DNA from 3 places in the Bhargavaea sp. GQ12 genome. Region 1 is predicted to be linked to each of the others. Evidence: riboswitches for the same ligand, from Rfam matches in the RefSeq annotation. Region 1 holds a riboswitch; each other region holds the start of a gene.
What was found. Region 1 has a riboswitch for S-adenosylmethionine ahead of AC6CHQ_RS11425 (MFS transporter). Riboswitches for the same ligand answer to the same signal wherever they lie in the genome.

Region 1 (4,660 bases):
CCATAGCGGAATCGAAACCGGCCTTTATCAGAACGGCGAGGACTTCTACAAAGACCTCATTCCGGCTTACCGCGCATTCATCAAAGACTTGTATGATGCCGGATGCCGCTACCTTCAGCTGGATGACACGGCATGGTCGCTGTTCTTCTCCGAAGAAAGCCGGGCGCTTGCACGCGCCTTCGGTTCCGACCCGGATCAGCTTGTCCACAAGTTTGCAGAGGCGATCAATGGAGCCATCGATGGCCGGCCGGATGACCTGCTGGTGACGATGCACATCTGCCGAGGCAATTTCCGCTCTTCCTATGCTTCAAGCGGTAGCTACGAAGGCGCGTCCGAAGTGATCTTCAGCAAACTGAACGTCGATGGCCTCTTTCTCGAGTTCGATGACGAGCGCTCCGGAGGTTTTGAACCACTCCGCTTCGTTAACCGTCCTGACCTGACCATCGTACTCGGCCTCGTCACTTCGAAGTTCCCTGAGCTTGAAGATGAAGAACAGATCAAAGCAAGAATCCGCGAGGCGGCCACTTATGTGCCGCTCAGCCAGCTCGCACTCAGCCCGCAGTGCGGGTTTGCATCTACCGAGGAAGGAAACATCCTCACCGAGGAAGAGCAATGGGCGAAGGTCCGGCATGTTGCCAAGATCGCCAAGGACGTATGGGGTCCTGAGGCCTGAACATCGCTTCCCTGAATCACAGACTATCAACCACAGAAAGAAGGAATCATGATGACTACATCCGTTAATAAAACACGTGCACCATTTCGCGCTGATCACGTCGGCAGCTTTCTACGCCCCGAGGCTCTGAAGGAGGCCCGCGTCAAGTTCCAGCAGGGAGAGATTTCCCGAGATGAGCTGACGCGTGTCGAAGACGAAGAGATCCGCCGGCTCGTCGAAGCCCAGAAGACGAACGGGCTCCGCGGCGTCACGGACGGGGAATTCCGCCGAAGCTGGTGGCACCTTGACTTTCTTGCGGGGCTTGACGGCATTGAGTTCCGTGAAGGAGAAAACGGCACGCGCAAGTTCACAGGCGTTGAGGTGCGGCCCGTCGGCATCAAAGTCACGGGGAAAATCGGCTACAGCGGCTACCATCCGTTCATCGACCACTTCAAGAAACTGAAGGAAATTGCCGGTGATGATACAACCGTGAAGTTTACAATCCCTAGCCCGAACCTTGTTTTTGGCCGTGCAGCGCTGGAAACGGATTTCTATGATAAGAAAGAAGATTTCTACCGTGACGTGATCCCGGCATACCACGCGCTGATCCGCGACCTGTACGATGCCGGATGCCGCTACTTGCAGATCGATGACACCGCCTGGACATCTTTCTTCACGGAAGAAGAACGCGACAAGCTCCGTAAAGAAGGTTCCGATCCTGATCAGCTGATCCATCAGTTCGCCGATGCCATCAATGGGGCCATCGCGGATCGCCCGGACGACCTGCTGGTAACAATGCATATCTGCCGCGGCAACTTCCGTTCGACCTTCTTCACTAGCGGAAGCTACGAGGATGCGGGCAAGATCATCTTTGGAGGCCTGGATGTCGATGGTCTGTTCCTCGAGTTTGACGATGAGCGTTCCGGAGGATTCGAACCGCTTCGCCATGTCAATCGCCCGGATCTCACTGTTGTTCTTGGACTGGTCACCTCGAAGCATCCTGAACTGGAAAACGAAGAAGCGGTGAAGGCCCGAATCCGGGAAGCTTCCGAATATCTGCCGCTTGAACAGCTGGCACTCAGCCCGCAATGCGGATTTGCCTCTACAGAAGAAGGCAATAACCTGACGGAAGACGAACAATGGGCGAAGATCCGCCACGTCGTGAAAATCGCAGAAGATGTCTGGGGCAAAGACAACAACTGATCGTTTGCCGAACATAGGCATCATCACCAATAGATGACACTCTTATGAAGAGCGGCTGAGGGACCGGCCCGTTGAAGCCCGGCAACCGCGCGGAGAAACCACTCCGGCAAGGTGCCAATTCCGGAGGCGTGATTTCGCCTGAACATGAGAGCGATGGGAATGAGGAGCCCCGCGCTTTGCGGGGCTTTTGCCATTTGCTCCAACCCAAAATGGACGGAGTGACCGACATGATCAAATCTGGAAACTGGAAGCAGTACCATACCATCTGGACCATGCTGTTTCTCGGATGGTTCGTTTCGTATATCGACCGGACGGCCACCGGCCCGCTCATCACCTACATGATCGAGCATGAGGTCGCCTTTTTTGCCGGCGTGGACAATCCCCATGCGATCGGCGGCCTGATCGGCAGCCTGTTCTTTGCGGGATTCATGCTGATGCAGTTCCCCGGCGGATATCTCGGTGACCGATTCGGCTACCGCGCCATCATCGTCCTGAGTATTTTCTGGGCCGGCATTGCGACGCTACTCACAGGCATCGCGGGCGGGCTCATCACCTTCATCCTCCTGCGTGTGCTGCTCGGACTTGGGGAAGGCGTCTTTTATTCCAATGACCGTTCCTACATCTCCTTCCACTCCCCGCCAAACAAAATCGGGCTGGGAATGGGAGTTGCGCTCACCGGGGTCTCGGTCGGATTGACCGTTGCGACACTCGGGGTCCCGCTTCTGCTCAGCTGGGCGGAACCTCATTTTGGCGAACATGCATGGCGGGTCCCGTTTTTCGTCCTCGGGGGCATCACGCTTTTATCAGCAGTGCTGATCTCGATTTACCTTAAACCGAAGCAGCTTCCCGCCAACCTGGATCCTCACTCACCAGCCGTCAAGGCGGAATACCGCAAAGCGCTCCCCCCTCTATTCGGCTATAGCGCTATTTTCCTGGCAATCGTGATGGGCATTTACCTGCTTGCCACCAATTTCGGGGTCTCCGATGTCGGCATCGCCGTTCTTTTGACCGCACTCTGTCCGATCCTGATTGTGTACGTCTACCGGCGAAGAAAGGAAGAAATCGGACCGATCCTGAAAAACCGGAACCTTCTCCTCATGTACGTGTTCTTTATCCCGGTCATGTGGCACCTCTGGTTCTACGGGTTCTGGGCAGTATCGATTGTCAGGGACTTCGGCGGTAACGCCCTCGTCACCGCTGCGCTGATTGCATCGTTTAACGGACTGGCCGGAATCATCGGTTTCCCGCTTGGGGGCATGATTTCGGACCGGGCAGCATCCCGTCCGAATGGCCGCCGGAATGTGCTTGCGGTTCAGACCGGCATTGTCGCAGTCCTGACGTTTGCCTTCGCCGGATATGTGATGGCCGGTTACAGCAACCCGGTTGTCCTATCCCTGCTGCTGTTCACTTCAGGGCTCTTCTTCTTTGCTCTCCAGCCCGTGGCCCACGCGCTTGCATCGGAACATGCACCGGAAGCACAGCGCGGCTCCATGTTCGGCATGCTGAACCTGGTTGCCGAAATCGGCGCGATCCTTTCGCCTGTTGTATCCGGAGCTCTCCGGGATGCTTCGGGGAACTGGGGCGTCCCGCTTCTATTGGACGGCACCCTGATGGCAGCCGCTTTCCTGTGTGCCATTGCGGTGACGGCCAAGAGCCGGAAAGCCGTCCCGTCGGCGGCCTGACCAAAGGCGTCCGGAGACGAAAGCTTCCCCGGACCTTAAGTCGTATGATGGAATAGACCCGCATTATGATGGTATAGACCCGCATTCAGATTACCTTCGGACACCGGATTCTTCCGGCGCCCGGAGGTTTTATTTCACCCATCCCCGACTAGTCCTGTACACTTTAAGTATTATCGGTATTCAACAGGAGGGCGAACGATGGAGTTATTCATCAGGACAGAACAACAAAGAAAGTGGGTCAGCAAACTGACCGAACTTGGCAGGGAGTTTGCCAAGGACGCACAAGAACGCGATGAAGCCGGAACGTATCCTGCTGAGCAAATCCAGAAGCTGGCCGAGTCAGGCTATACGGCACTGGCCGTCCCTGAGGAATTCGGAGGCGCCGGAGCGGGTGTGCATGATATGGTCCTCTATCAGGAAACAATCGCCCGCTTCGATGAAAATCTTGCACTCTCGGTCGGCTGGAACCTCGGCGTTCCCGGGGGCATTTTCGAACAGCGGAGCTGGAATCCGGAGATGCTGGAGTTCTTCGCAAAAGAACTGCAGGATGGCGCACTCGTCAACCGTGCGGTAAGCGAGGCGGCAACCGGCAGCCCTTCCCGGGGCGGGAAGCCCGGAACGATTGCGGTACGCGACGGGGATTCCTACGTGATCAGCGGCCGGAAGTCGTTCACGACCGGCTCCCCCGCCCTCACCTATTTTCTCACTTCCGCCTGGGTGGAAGACAAGGAACAGGTCGGCTTTTTCCTCCTCCACCGGGATCTGGATGGACTGTCGATCGATGAAACATGGGATGTCGTCTCCATGCGCGGCACCGGCAGCCACGACCTCGTCCTCGAACAAGTCCGCGTGGACGAAGGTGCACTCGTCGAACTGCCCGTACGAAAACCGGGCGGGCCATCTTTTGACGGCTGGCTTCTGCATATGCCGGCCGCCTACCTCGGCATCGCCCAGGCCGCAAGGGACTATGCTGTGGACTTTGCCGGGAGGCACGCTCCCAACAGCATCAGGGGCCCGATCAGCCAGCTGCCGAACGTCCGCCAGCTGATTGGCGAGATCGACTTGGAACTGTCCCAGGCGCGCCATGTGCTGTATAGCGTGGCCGATGCGCACGACGATCCGG
Region 2 (4,660 bases), on a different contig from region 1:
TCCTCACCGCGTGCCGCGATGATGTTGACGTAAGGGTGGACGTTTTCGTCGGTTTCATCTTCCACGAAGATGGCATCTTCCTTAGGGGAGAAGCCGGCCTGTCCGGCCACGCCGTTGTTGATGACCGAAGCGGCGACGTCAGGCAGGACGCGCGGCGTCTGCTGGGCAGTCATCGGCAAGATATCGAGGTTCAGTTTGTTATCCGCAATCTTGGACGGGTCACCGAACATGCCAAAGTCGTCAGCAAGTGTAATAAGTCCGGCGCTTTCAAGTAGAAGAAGTGCGCGTGCCTGGTTGGACGGGTCATCTGGGATGGCAATTTTGTCGCCTTCCTTCAGCTCGGAGACGTCAGAGATTTTCTCGGAATACAGACCCATCGGTGCGAACATCGTGGAGCCGATCGGAATGATGTCGTTGCCGCTTTCAGTGACATACTGGCCGAGGAACGCGATGTGCTGGAAGGCGTTCAGTTGGATGTCCCCTTGGGCAAGGGCGTTGTTCGGAAGCGTGTAGTCGGCGAACTCGATCAGTTTGATTTCGATGCCTTCTTTTGCTGCCTTTTCCTGCAGGATCGGCCATTGTGCGCCGTCCGCGCCGTTTACGCCGATCTTCACTTTGACGGTTTCGCCGTCCGCATTTTCTCCGCTTGCCCCGCCGCATGCCGCAAGGGTGAGGGAGGCAATCAGGGCGATTGCCAGAATCCAGATTTTTTTCATAATAGAGACTCCTTTTTGTTTTATACGTGCGGGGCGGCTTTTATCAGCGCCGCATGATTTTCCTGGAGAGCGTGTTCCCGAGCCACTGTGCCAGCTGCACGAGGACGATCAAAATCAGTACGGTGACGATCATGACGCTGGCGTCAAAGCGCTGGTAGCCGTAGGTCATCGCGATATGGCCGAGGCCTCCGCCGCCGACCGTTCCGGCAACGGCCGAGAAGTCGATCAGCGTGACCGTGACGAACGTCAGGCCGAGAACGAGTGGTCCGAGCGCTTCCGGGATCAGGACCGTGAAAATGATCCGGAGCGGGCTTGCGCCCATAGCCTGCGCGGCTTCGATGACGCCTGGGTCGATGCTGACGAGGTTGTTCTCGACGACCCTTGCGATTGTAAAGCTTGCGACGATCGTCATCGGGAAGATCGCGGCCGCCGTTCCAATCGTCGTGCCGACCACGAGGCGTGTCACCTGCGAGATGGCAACGAGGAAGATGATGAACGGCACCGGCCGGATGATATTGATTACGATATTCAATAGGTTAAAGAGGAATTTATTCTCCAGAATATTGTTCTGGCGGGTTACAAACAGGAGGAGCCCCATGATGATGCCGAGGATCGATCCGAAAATGAGTGTGGCGATGACCATAGTGATCGTCTGGCCGGTCGCTTCGACGATCCGCGGCCAGAAGGATGTCCAATCAACGTTCAATTTCCTGCACCTCCTCGATGTCTGTCAGGGTTGCAATTTCCTTGATGGCGGCTTCGACGTCCGCCGGATCGCCGAGGAACGAGACGATCAGATTTCCGAACAGCCGCTCCTCAAGCTCCCGGACGGATCCGTACACGATGTTGAACGTAATCCCGTGTTTTGCCGTAACCGTCGAAAGTACCGGCTCGTTCGCGACAGGCCCTTTGAACTGCAGGCGGTACAGCCTGCCGCCGCCGGCTTCCCGCCACTCGGCGAGGACATTCGGGGAAGGGAGGTCCTGCTGGACGGAATGAATGAACCGCTTGGTCGTCGTGTGTTGCGGATCCGTGAACACTTCGAACACGCCGCCCGACTCGATCACTTCACCATTCTCCATGACGGCAACTTTCGTGCAGACCGACTGGATCACTTCCATTTCGTGAGTGATCAGGAGGATCGTGATCCCGAACTCCCGGTTGACCTGTTTCAGGAGGCGCAGCACATCTGCCGTCGTATCCGGGTCAAGCGCGGATGTCGCCTCATCACAGATCAGGATGTCCGGGTTGGTTGCGAGCGCCCGCGCGATTCCGACGCGCTGCTTTTGCCCGCCCGACAGCTGATCCGGATAATCCTTCGCTTTGTCCGCAAGGCCGACGAAGCGGAGAAGCTCTTCCACACGGGTGTTGATCTCGTGCTTCGGGGTGCCGGCAAGCTTCAGCGGATACGCGATATTCCCGGCAACCGTCCGCGAATTGAACAGGTTGAAGTTCTGGAAGATCATCCCGATGTTCCTGCGTTGCTTTCTCAGCTCTTTGGCGGAGAGGGACGTGACATTCACGCCCTGGATTTCGATCGAGCCCTCACTCGGCCGCTCCAGCAGGTTCACCAGCCGCAGCAACGTACTTTTTCCGGCTCCGCTAAAGCCGATGATTCCGTAGATGTCGCCCTGCTCGACTTTCAGCGACACATCCTTTACCGCGTGTACTTCACGCTTTCCAAGCCGGAATGTCTTGGAGACTTGTTTAAATTCAATCATCCGGCGTACCTCCTGTTGTTGTCAGAAATGAAAAAATCCTCTTAATCTCATAAAGAGAAAAAGAGGACCGGGTAGGCCATCTTTTTCTCATCTTCCAGATGCACCAGGCATCTGCAGGAATTAGCACGGTGCCTCCACTGAGTGGGGTCCGCTGCCGAGACGTCCTAGGGCCTGTCCCTCGGTCTCTCTTGATAAGAAAAGATGTGCATATTCGATTAGTGCAAGAATTGAAACTAACTTTACTGGGATAAAGTAAGGAAGTCAATGACTTGCAAAAAGTATTTTTATTCTGATTAATTGTGAATATAATGGAAGCGTTTGCGACTCGTTGTGGCGTACGGGGAGTGGAGTTTGCAGGACCATTACGTGAAAAATAGAGGACGGCATATTTAGTGGGTGAAAAGCTTCCGGCATGGCGGAAGCTTTCAACTGGAAGTATAGAGCGGGAGGTTTCGTCATTCCCCGCTTAATTTCGTCATTCAGCATCTAAATCTCGTCATTTGCATCCTGGAAATTTGCGAATGACGAAATCGGAGGCGTGAATGACGAGATTGCCGTCCCGAATGACGAAACTTTCATCCCGAATGACGATATTGAGCCCCATAATAAAACCCCGGCACTCACATGCCGGGGCTTACACTCTATCAGTCCATCCGTCGTTTACGGTACACAATCACAGTCGCTGCGACTGACACTACAGCCCATACAGTGAGGATCAGGAACGATTCACTGGCGGCAGCACCGTTTTCCAATCCAACCCAGATGTTCATCAGCAATTCATTCGGGAGGTAATCCATCACGGTCAAAATCGCTTCATTCGTAATCATCGACTTGAACATCGAGGACATTCCGAAGATCAGCATGACGGGCATACCAATGATGCTTGTTTCCATGACTGTTCGGGACAGCAGTCCGAGCAGCGTGCCGATCGCGAGGAAGATGACGAGTGCGATGACAATGCTAAGCGCAAACAGGGGGAGGGAAGGGACACTGAATTCAGCAAGCCAGATGCATCCGGCCACGACAACCAGTGTCATGACCCCGCTCAGCAGGCTTTTCCCGATAAACACTTCTGCCACGCTTGCCGGAGACAGCAGCAACCCGCGCAATGTATTCTTTTCCTTTTCTTCCGCAACCATCGCGGCCTGGACAAAGGCACCGGCGATGACCAGGGCGAAGACAATCGGGAAGGAAATCATTTCTGCGCTGTCCGCGCCGATACGCCCGAGCCAGGCAGCGAAGAAGAGGGGCAGGGCCAGCGTGAACAGCACGTACGAGTTGCGCTGAAGGTCTTTCCAGTCTTTCACGAAAATTGCGTTGACACGCTTCATCGAAAATGTGGTCATCATAGGTTCCTCCCGGTCAGTTGTACGAACAGGTCGCCGAGTGTCGGCTCATTCGAGTGGATCGTCAGCAGGTTTCCGCTTGCCATGTAGCCGGCGATTGCAGCGGCTCCGGATTCATTTGGCTCTACGGTGACAGTTGTCTTGTCTTTTAGTAAAAGAGAAATTGTCGGGCTGCCGGACATCGTCCGCAGGTTCTGCGGGGTATCGAACAGCTTAATCTCCCCATCATGGAGGAAGGCGACCCGGTCGCACAGTGCTTCCGCTTCATCCATATCGTGTGTGGTCAAAAAGATCGTCGTGCCTTCCCGGTTCAGCTCGCGGAGCCCTTCATGGATATGCTTGGTCGTCGTCGGGTCAAGCGCTGACGTCGGCTCATCAAGGAACAGGAGGGCCGGCTTATGAAGGATGGCCCGGGCGAGTGTGACGCGCTGCTTCATCCCTTTGGAAAGCTTTTTGACAGGTGTCTTTTCTTCGCCGAGAAGGTTCACCATCTCCAGCACTTCGCGGATCCGCTCTTTTCCGACGTCGTACAGATCCGCATAAAGCGCCAGATTGTCCTGGACGGTCAGCCGGTCGTACAGGCCGCTGTTATCGGTCAGGATGCCGATCTTCTTCATGCGTGACGGGTCTTTCAATAAGTGGACAGGCTCTCCGAACACCCGAACATCGCCAGCCGTCGCCGCGAGCTGCGCGGTCAGGATTTTAATCGTCGTCGTCTTGCCTGATCCGCTCGGTCCGAGGAATCCGATTGTCTCTCCCTTGCGGACCCTGAAGTCCACATCTTTCAGTGCGAGTTTGTCTCCGAATGATTTGACGAGGCTGTTGACCTCAATGATGTGCTCCATCATGATCGCTCCTTTTCTGCCGTTCGTTTTCT
Region 3 (4,660 bases), on a different contig from region 1:
GTACTTTCGGGAAACGTTAGTGTGCTTTCGCGGGCGGATGGTGTACTTTCGGGAGCGTTTAGTGTACTTTCGCCAGCACTTGGTGTACTTTCGTGGCCGCTTAGTGTACTTTCGCGCCCACGCAACAGCTAGCCAGGCGACAAATCAGCCACCCCCCGACCTGTTCCATTGCCAAGCACTACATATTTGGGAGACAATGTTAATAGACTATTCAAACAAAAGGGGGAAGGGGATATGAACGTCAAGGAACTGGACACACCTGCACTGCTGATAGACCAAGAAATTCTTCACGAAAATATCCGCTTGATGCAAGCATACGCCGATGCAAACGGTGTGAAGCTACGGCCCCATACGAAGACACACAAGATGCCATATGTGGCCAGGCTGCAGGAGGAGGCAGGGGCATCAGGTATCACTGTCGCCAAAGCCGGCGAAGCGGAAGTGATGGCGGCACGGGGTCTGAACAATATATTCATCGCCAATCAGGTCGTCGGCAAGACAAAGCTCGAGCGGATCCGGAAACTGGCGGAGACGGCCGATGTTTCATTCGGTGTGGACAGCCCGGTCCAGATCAGACAGATTGAAGAGGTGTTTAGTGGTGCGCAGAAGCCGGCGCAGGTGCTTGTGGAAATCGAAGTCGGGGAGAAGCGGTCGGGGGTCATCGAGGAAAGAGATTTTCGTGTGTTGCTGGAAGAAATCCGCAGAAGTGAACACGTCCGCTTCCGCGGAGTCTTTTCCCACGACGGGCATACGTACAAAGCGGAAAATGCAGAACAATGCCGGGAACTTTTTGAGGAAGCCTCGGCACGGACGCTGCGGTTCGCGGAAATCGCCCGGAATGAGGGGATGGATCCGGAAACCGTGAGCATCGGTTCGACACCGCCATTTTTGCTTGGCTTCGATATCCCTGATGGCATTACAGAAATCCGACCTGGCACGTACGTTTTCATGGATGCGTCCCAGTCAAATGTACTCGGCCATTACGGCCGCTGCGCCGCCACGATCCTAACGACCGTCATCAGCAAGCCGACCCGCGAGCGCGTGATCACTGACGTCGGGGCGAAAGGCATCACCGCCCAGACCCGGAACACCGGCATCACAACCACAAAAGGGCTCGGTAAGATAAAAGAGTTCGACGGGGTCTACCTTGATGGTGTGTTCGACGAGCACGCCATCATCTACAACGAGGCCTTCAGCCGCCAGGTGGAGATCGGCGACAAAGTCCGGATCATCCCGAACCACATCTGCCCGGTGTGCAACCTGCATGAACGCGCCTGGCTTGTCTCCGGCAGTGAAGTCGTGGAAGAAATTCCGGTCGAGGCCAGGGGAAAACTGGGCTAATCCGACCAACGTCCTAAATTTCGGACTATTTGACCATTTATAAAAACTCGAGTTGACCAATGGGGATTCATCCTGTAAGATGGCAATCAAATCAAAATATTCTTATCAAGAGCGGCGGAGGGAACTGGCCCGACGATGCCCGGCAACCTTCAGGCGATGCCTGAAAGGTGCCACATCCAGCCGGACATCCATCTGTCCGGGAAGATAAGAGAGAACGGGACATTCGGCCTCTCTGATCATTCAGGGAGGCTTTTCGTATCCCATCAAAACTGAATAACAAATTCTTATCAAGAGCGGCGGAGGGACTGGCCCGACGATGCCCGGCAACCACCAGACGATGTCTGGAAAGGTGCTAATTCCTGTGGGAAGCAATTCCCAAGAGATAAGAAGAGGACGGAACACCCGCGCTCTCTTCTTAGAAGAGGGCGTTTTTTTAATCCGTACATACAACGAAGGGGAGAGGACAAACATGAAAAATACGAAAATCAAACTGCTCGGACTGACAGCGGCGGCACTATTGGCACTTGCGGGATGCTCATCATCCAACGCGGAGGAAGATGGGAACCCGGACAAGATCCGGGTCGACTACGCGCATTATTCGCCGACGAGTCTCGTACTGAAAAAGTTCGGTTGGCTGGAAGAGGAATTTGAGGAAGACGGCATCAAGGTCGAGTGGGCATTTAGCCAGGGCAGCAACAAGGCACTGGAATTCCTCAACAGCAACAGCGTCGACTTCGGTTCGGCAGCTGGAGCGGCTTCACTCATGTCCAAGGCGAACGGGGCGCCGATCCAGAACGTCTACATCGCTTCGAAGCCGGAATGGACGGCACTTGTCACAGATCCGGACTCCGGAATCGAGAGTGTGGAAGACCTAAAGGGCAAGAAAATCGCAGCGACGCTCGGCACGGATCCATACATCTTCCTGCTGCGCGCGCTGGATGAAGCAGGCCTGTCCGCTGATGACGTGGAGATCGTGAACCTGCAGCACGGCGACGGTGCAAGTTCCCTGACGACCGGAGCGGTCGATGCCTGGGCGGGCCTTGATCCGCATATGGCTCGGCTCGAAGTCGAGTCCGGCTCGGAGCTGTTCTACCGGAACGAAGACTTCAACACCTACAGCTTCCTGAACGTCCGTGAAGAGTTCGCGGAAAAGTATCCGGAGCATGTCGGGCGGGTGATCGAAGCTTACGAGAAGGCGCGCCAGTGGGTGCTCGACAACCCGGAAGAGGCGGCAGAACTGCTTGCGGAAGAGGCGGAGATCCCCCTTGAAGTCGCAGAAATCCAGATGGAGCGCAATGACTTCTCCGAACCTGTTCCGGGCGATGCGCAGCGTGAAGCCCTGATTGAAGCCGGGCGGATCCTGCAGGAAGGCGAAGTCATCAAGCCGGACGCGGATGTGGAGAAACTGACCGATGAACTGATCGACCCGGCATTCGCTGAGAAGGCGATCGGAGAGGAGTGACCGGACATGGTAAAACAGGCGATCTCAATTCCCGGCACAAGCCGGCAGACCAAGGAAAAAGCAAACGCCAAAACGGGGGGCGCCCAGAAAGTGTTGCTAGGAGGGATCCTGCCGCTGGTCATCGTCATCGTATGGGAGGCGCTCAGCCGGGCGGGGGTCTTCCCGTCCTACCAGCTGCCGGCGCCGAGCGTGATTTTGTCTACCATCACCGGAATGGTACAGGACGGTTCCCTCTGGAGCCATGTCGGCATCACGGTCTACCGGGTGTTCGCAGGCTTCCTGATCGGGGCGCTTGTCGCGGTTGTCCTCGGATCCGTCGTCGGGTTCTACAAAAAGGCGGAGCATGTGCTTGACCCGACCATCCAGGCTTTCCGCTCGATTCCGTCCCTTGCATGGGTTCCGCTTTTCATCCTCTGGATGGGGATCGGAGAGCCGTCCAAGGTGACGATGATCGCGGTCGGCGTGTTCTTTCCGGTTTACCTGAACACGGTGAGCGGTATCGCCGGCGTTGACCGAAAGCTGATCGAAGTCGGCCGCATGTATGGCCTGAATGCCTATCAGCTCGTCACGCGAGTCATCCTGCCGGCGGCGCTCCCGTCGTTCCTCACGGGGCTCCGGAGCGGGCTCGGACTCGGCTGGATGTTCGTCGTCGCAGCCGAACTGATGGGCGCAAGCCAGGGACTCGGCTACCTGCTCGTCGTCGGCCAGAACACGCTGTCGCCTGAGACGATCATCGCAAGCATCATCCTGTTCGCCGTGATCGGCAAGTTGTCCGACTGGGTTCTGAAAATCATCGAAGAGCGCGCGCTGCACTACCAGGACCGCGCGGTTCAATCATAAAGGGGGGCTTGGCCATGGCACTTGAACTGAAAAACGTCGGCCGCACATTCGACGGCCAGACAGCGGTGCGGAACGTGAACCTGTCCGCGGGAGAGGGCGAGATCATCGGACTTCTCGGTACAAGCGGCTGCGGGAAAAGCACGCTGCTCCGGGCGATTTCGGGACTGGACGGAAACTATGACGGAGAGATCCGCCTGAACGGCGAATTGGTGGATGGCGTGCAGGAGTCCGCGGGATTCATCTTCCAGGAGCCGAGGCTGTTCCCATGGCTGACGGTATTGGAGAACGCCACATTCGGGTTGTCCGGCAAGACCGGGGACAAGGAGAAAAAAGGACGTGAAATCCTCAGGAAAGTCGGACTCGGAGACAGCGAAAATCTTTATCCGAAAGAGCTGTCCGGCGGCATGGCGCAGCGCGTGGCGATTGCCCGTGCTCTCGTCACTTCCCCCGAGGTCCTGCTCCTGGACGAACCGTTCAGCGCGCTGGACGCCTTCACGAAGATGCAGCTGCAGGATCTCCTGCTCGACATCTGGAAAGAGGCGGGCACGACGATGGTGCTCGTCACCCACGACATCGACGAAGCCCTTTACCTGTGCGACAGGATTGTCATCCTTCGCGGCAGACCGGGGGAGATCGTGAGTGAAATCAACGTCGGGGAGCCGCGGCCGAGACCGCGCGGCAGCATCCGGCTTGCAGAACTGAAGACGGACATACTCGAGAACCTGGACCTGAGCCGGTCCTGAGAGGAGGAAACAGCATGACAATCGTAAAAGAAAAAGTCCTTGCGCCGCTGCCGGGCAACTATAACCTGGAGAACTATGACGAAATCCGCCGCACATTCACCTGGGAAGATGCCTCTTCCGAACTGTTCTGGAAGGCCGGGAAGGTTAACGCGGCCTATGCCACGGTCGACCGCCATGTCGACGAGGGCTACGGCGACAAGATTGCCCTTCATTACGCCAACGGGGATGAACGTCGGTCGCTGACATTCCGCGAGGTCAAGGAAAAGACGGACCA

Region 2: it holds a riboswitch for S-adenosylmethionine, as region 1 does, so the genes downstream of both, AC6CHQ_RS02570 (methionine ABC transporter ATP-binding protein) here and AC6CHQ_RS11425 (MFS transporter) in region 1, are expected to answer to the same signal.
Region 3: it holds a riboswitch for S-adenosylmethionine, as region 1 does, so the genes downstream of both, AC6CHQ_RS05710 (aliphatic sulfonate ABC transporter substrate-binding protein) here and AC6CHQ_RS11425 (MFS transporter) in region 1, are expected to answer to the same signal.

Annotation. Positions count from the first base shown of each region.
Region 1 is NZ_JCAXEU010000012.1:17,701-22,360, forward strand. It holds gene AC6CHQ_RS11415 (5-methyltetrahydropteroyltriglutamate--homocysteine S-methyltransferase) at 1-673, shown strand, start outside; gene AC6CHQ_RS11420 (5-methyltetrahydropteroyltriglutamate--homocysteine S-methyltransferase) at 725-1,855, shown strand; SAM riboswitch class I at 1,895-2,006, shown strand; gene AC6CHQ_RS11425 (MFS transporter) at 2,083-3,537, shown strand; gene AC6CHQ_RS11430 (acyl-CoA dehydrogenase family protein) at 3,736-4,660, shown strand, end outside.
Region 2 is NZ_JCAXEU010000002.1:161,083-165,742, reverse strand. It holds gene AC6CHQ_RS02580 (MetQ/NlpA family ABC transporter substrate-binding protein) at 1-716, opposite strand, end outside; gene AC6CHQ_RS02575 (methionine ABC transporter permease) at 760-1,422, opposite strand; gene AC6CHQ_RS02570 (methionine ABC transporter ATP-binding protein) at 1,412-2,437, opposite strand; SAM riboswitch class I at 2,522-2,635, opposite strand; gene AC6CHQ_RS02565 (ABC transporter permease) at 3,082-3,783, opposite strand; gene AC6CHQ_RS02560 (ABC transporter ATP-binding protein) at 3,783-4,628, opposite strand.
Region 3 is NZ_JCAXEU010000004.1:190,741-195,400, reverse strand. It holds gene AC6CHQ_RS05715 (D-TA family PLP-dependent enzyme) at 235-1,341, shown strand; SAM riboswitch class I at 1,441-1,552, shown strand; SAM riboswitch class I at 1,623-1,730, shown strand; gene AC6CHQ_RS05710 (aliphatic sulfonate ABC transporter substrate-binding protein) at 1,811-2,803, shown strand; gene AC6CHQ_RS05705 (ABC transporter permease) at 2,810-3,643, shown strand; gene AC6CHQ_RS05700 (ABC transporter ATP-binding protein) at 3,658-4,386, shown strand; gene acsA (acetate--CoA ligase) at 4,401-4,660, shown strand, end outside.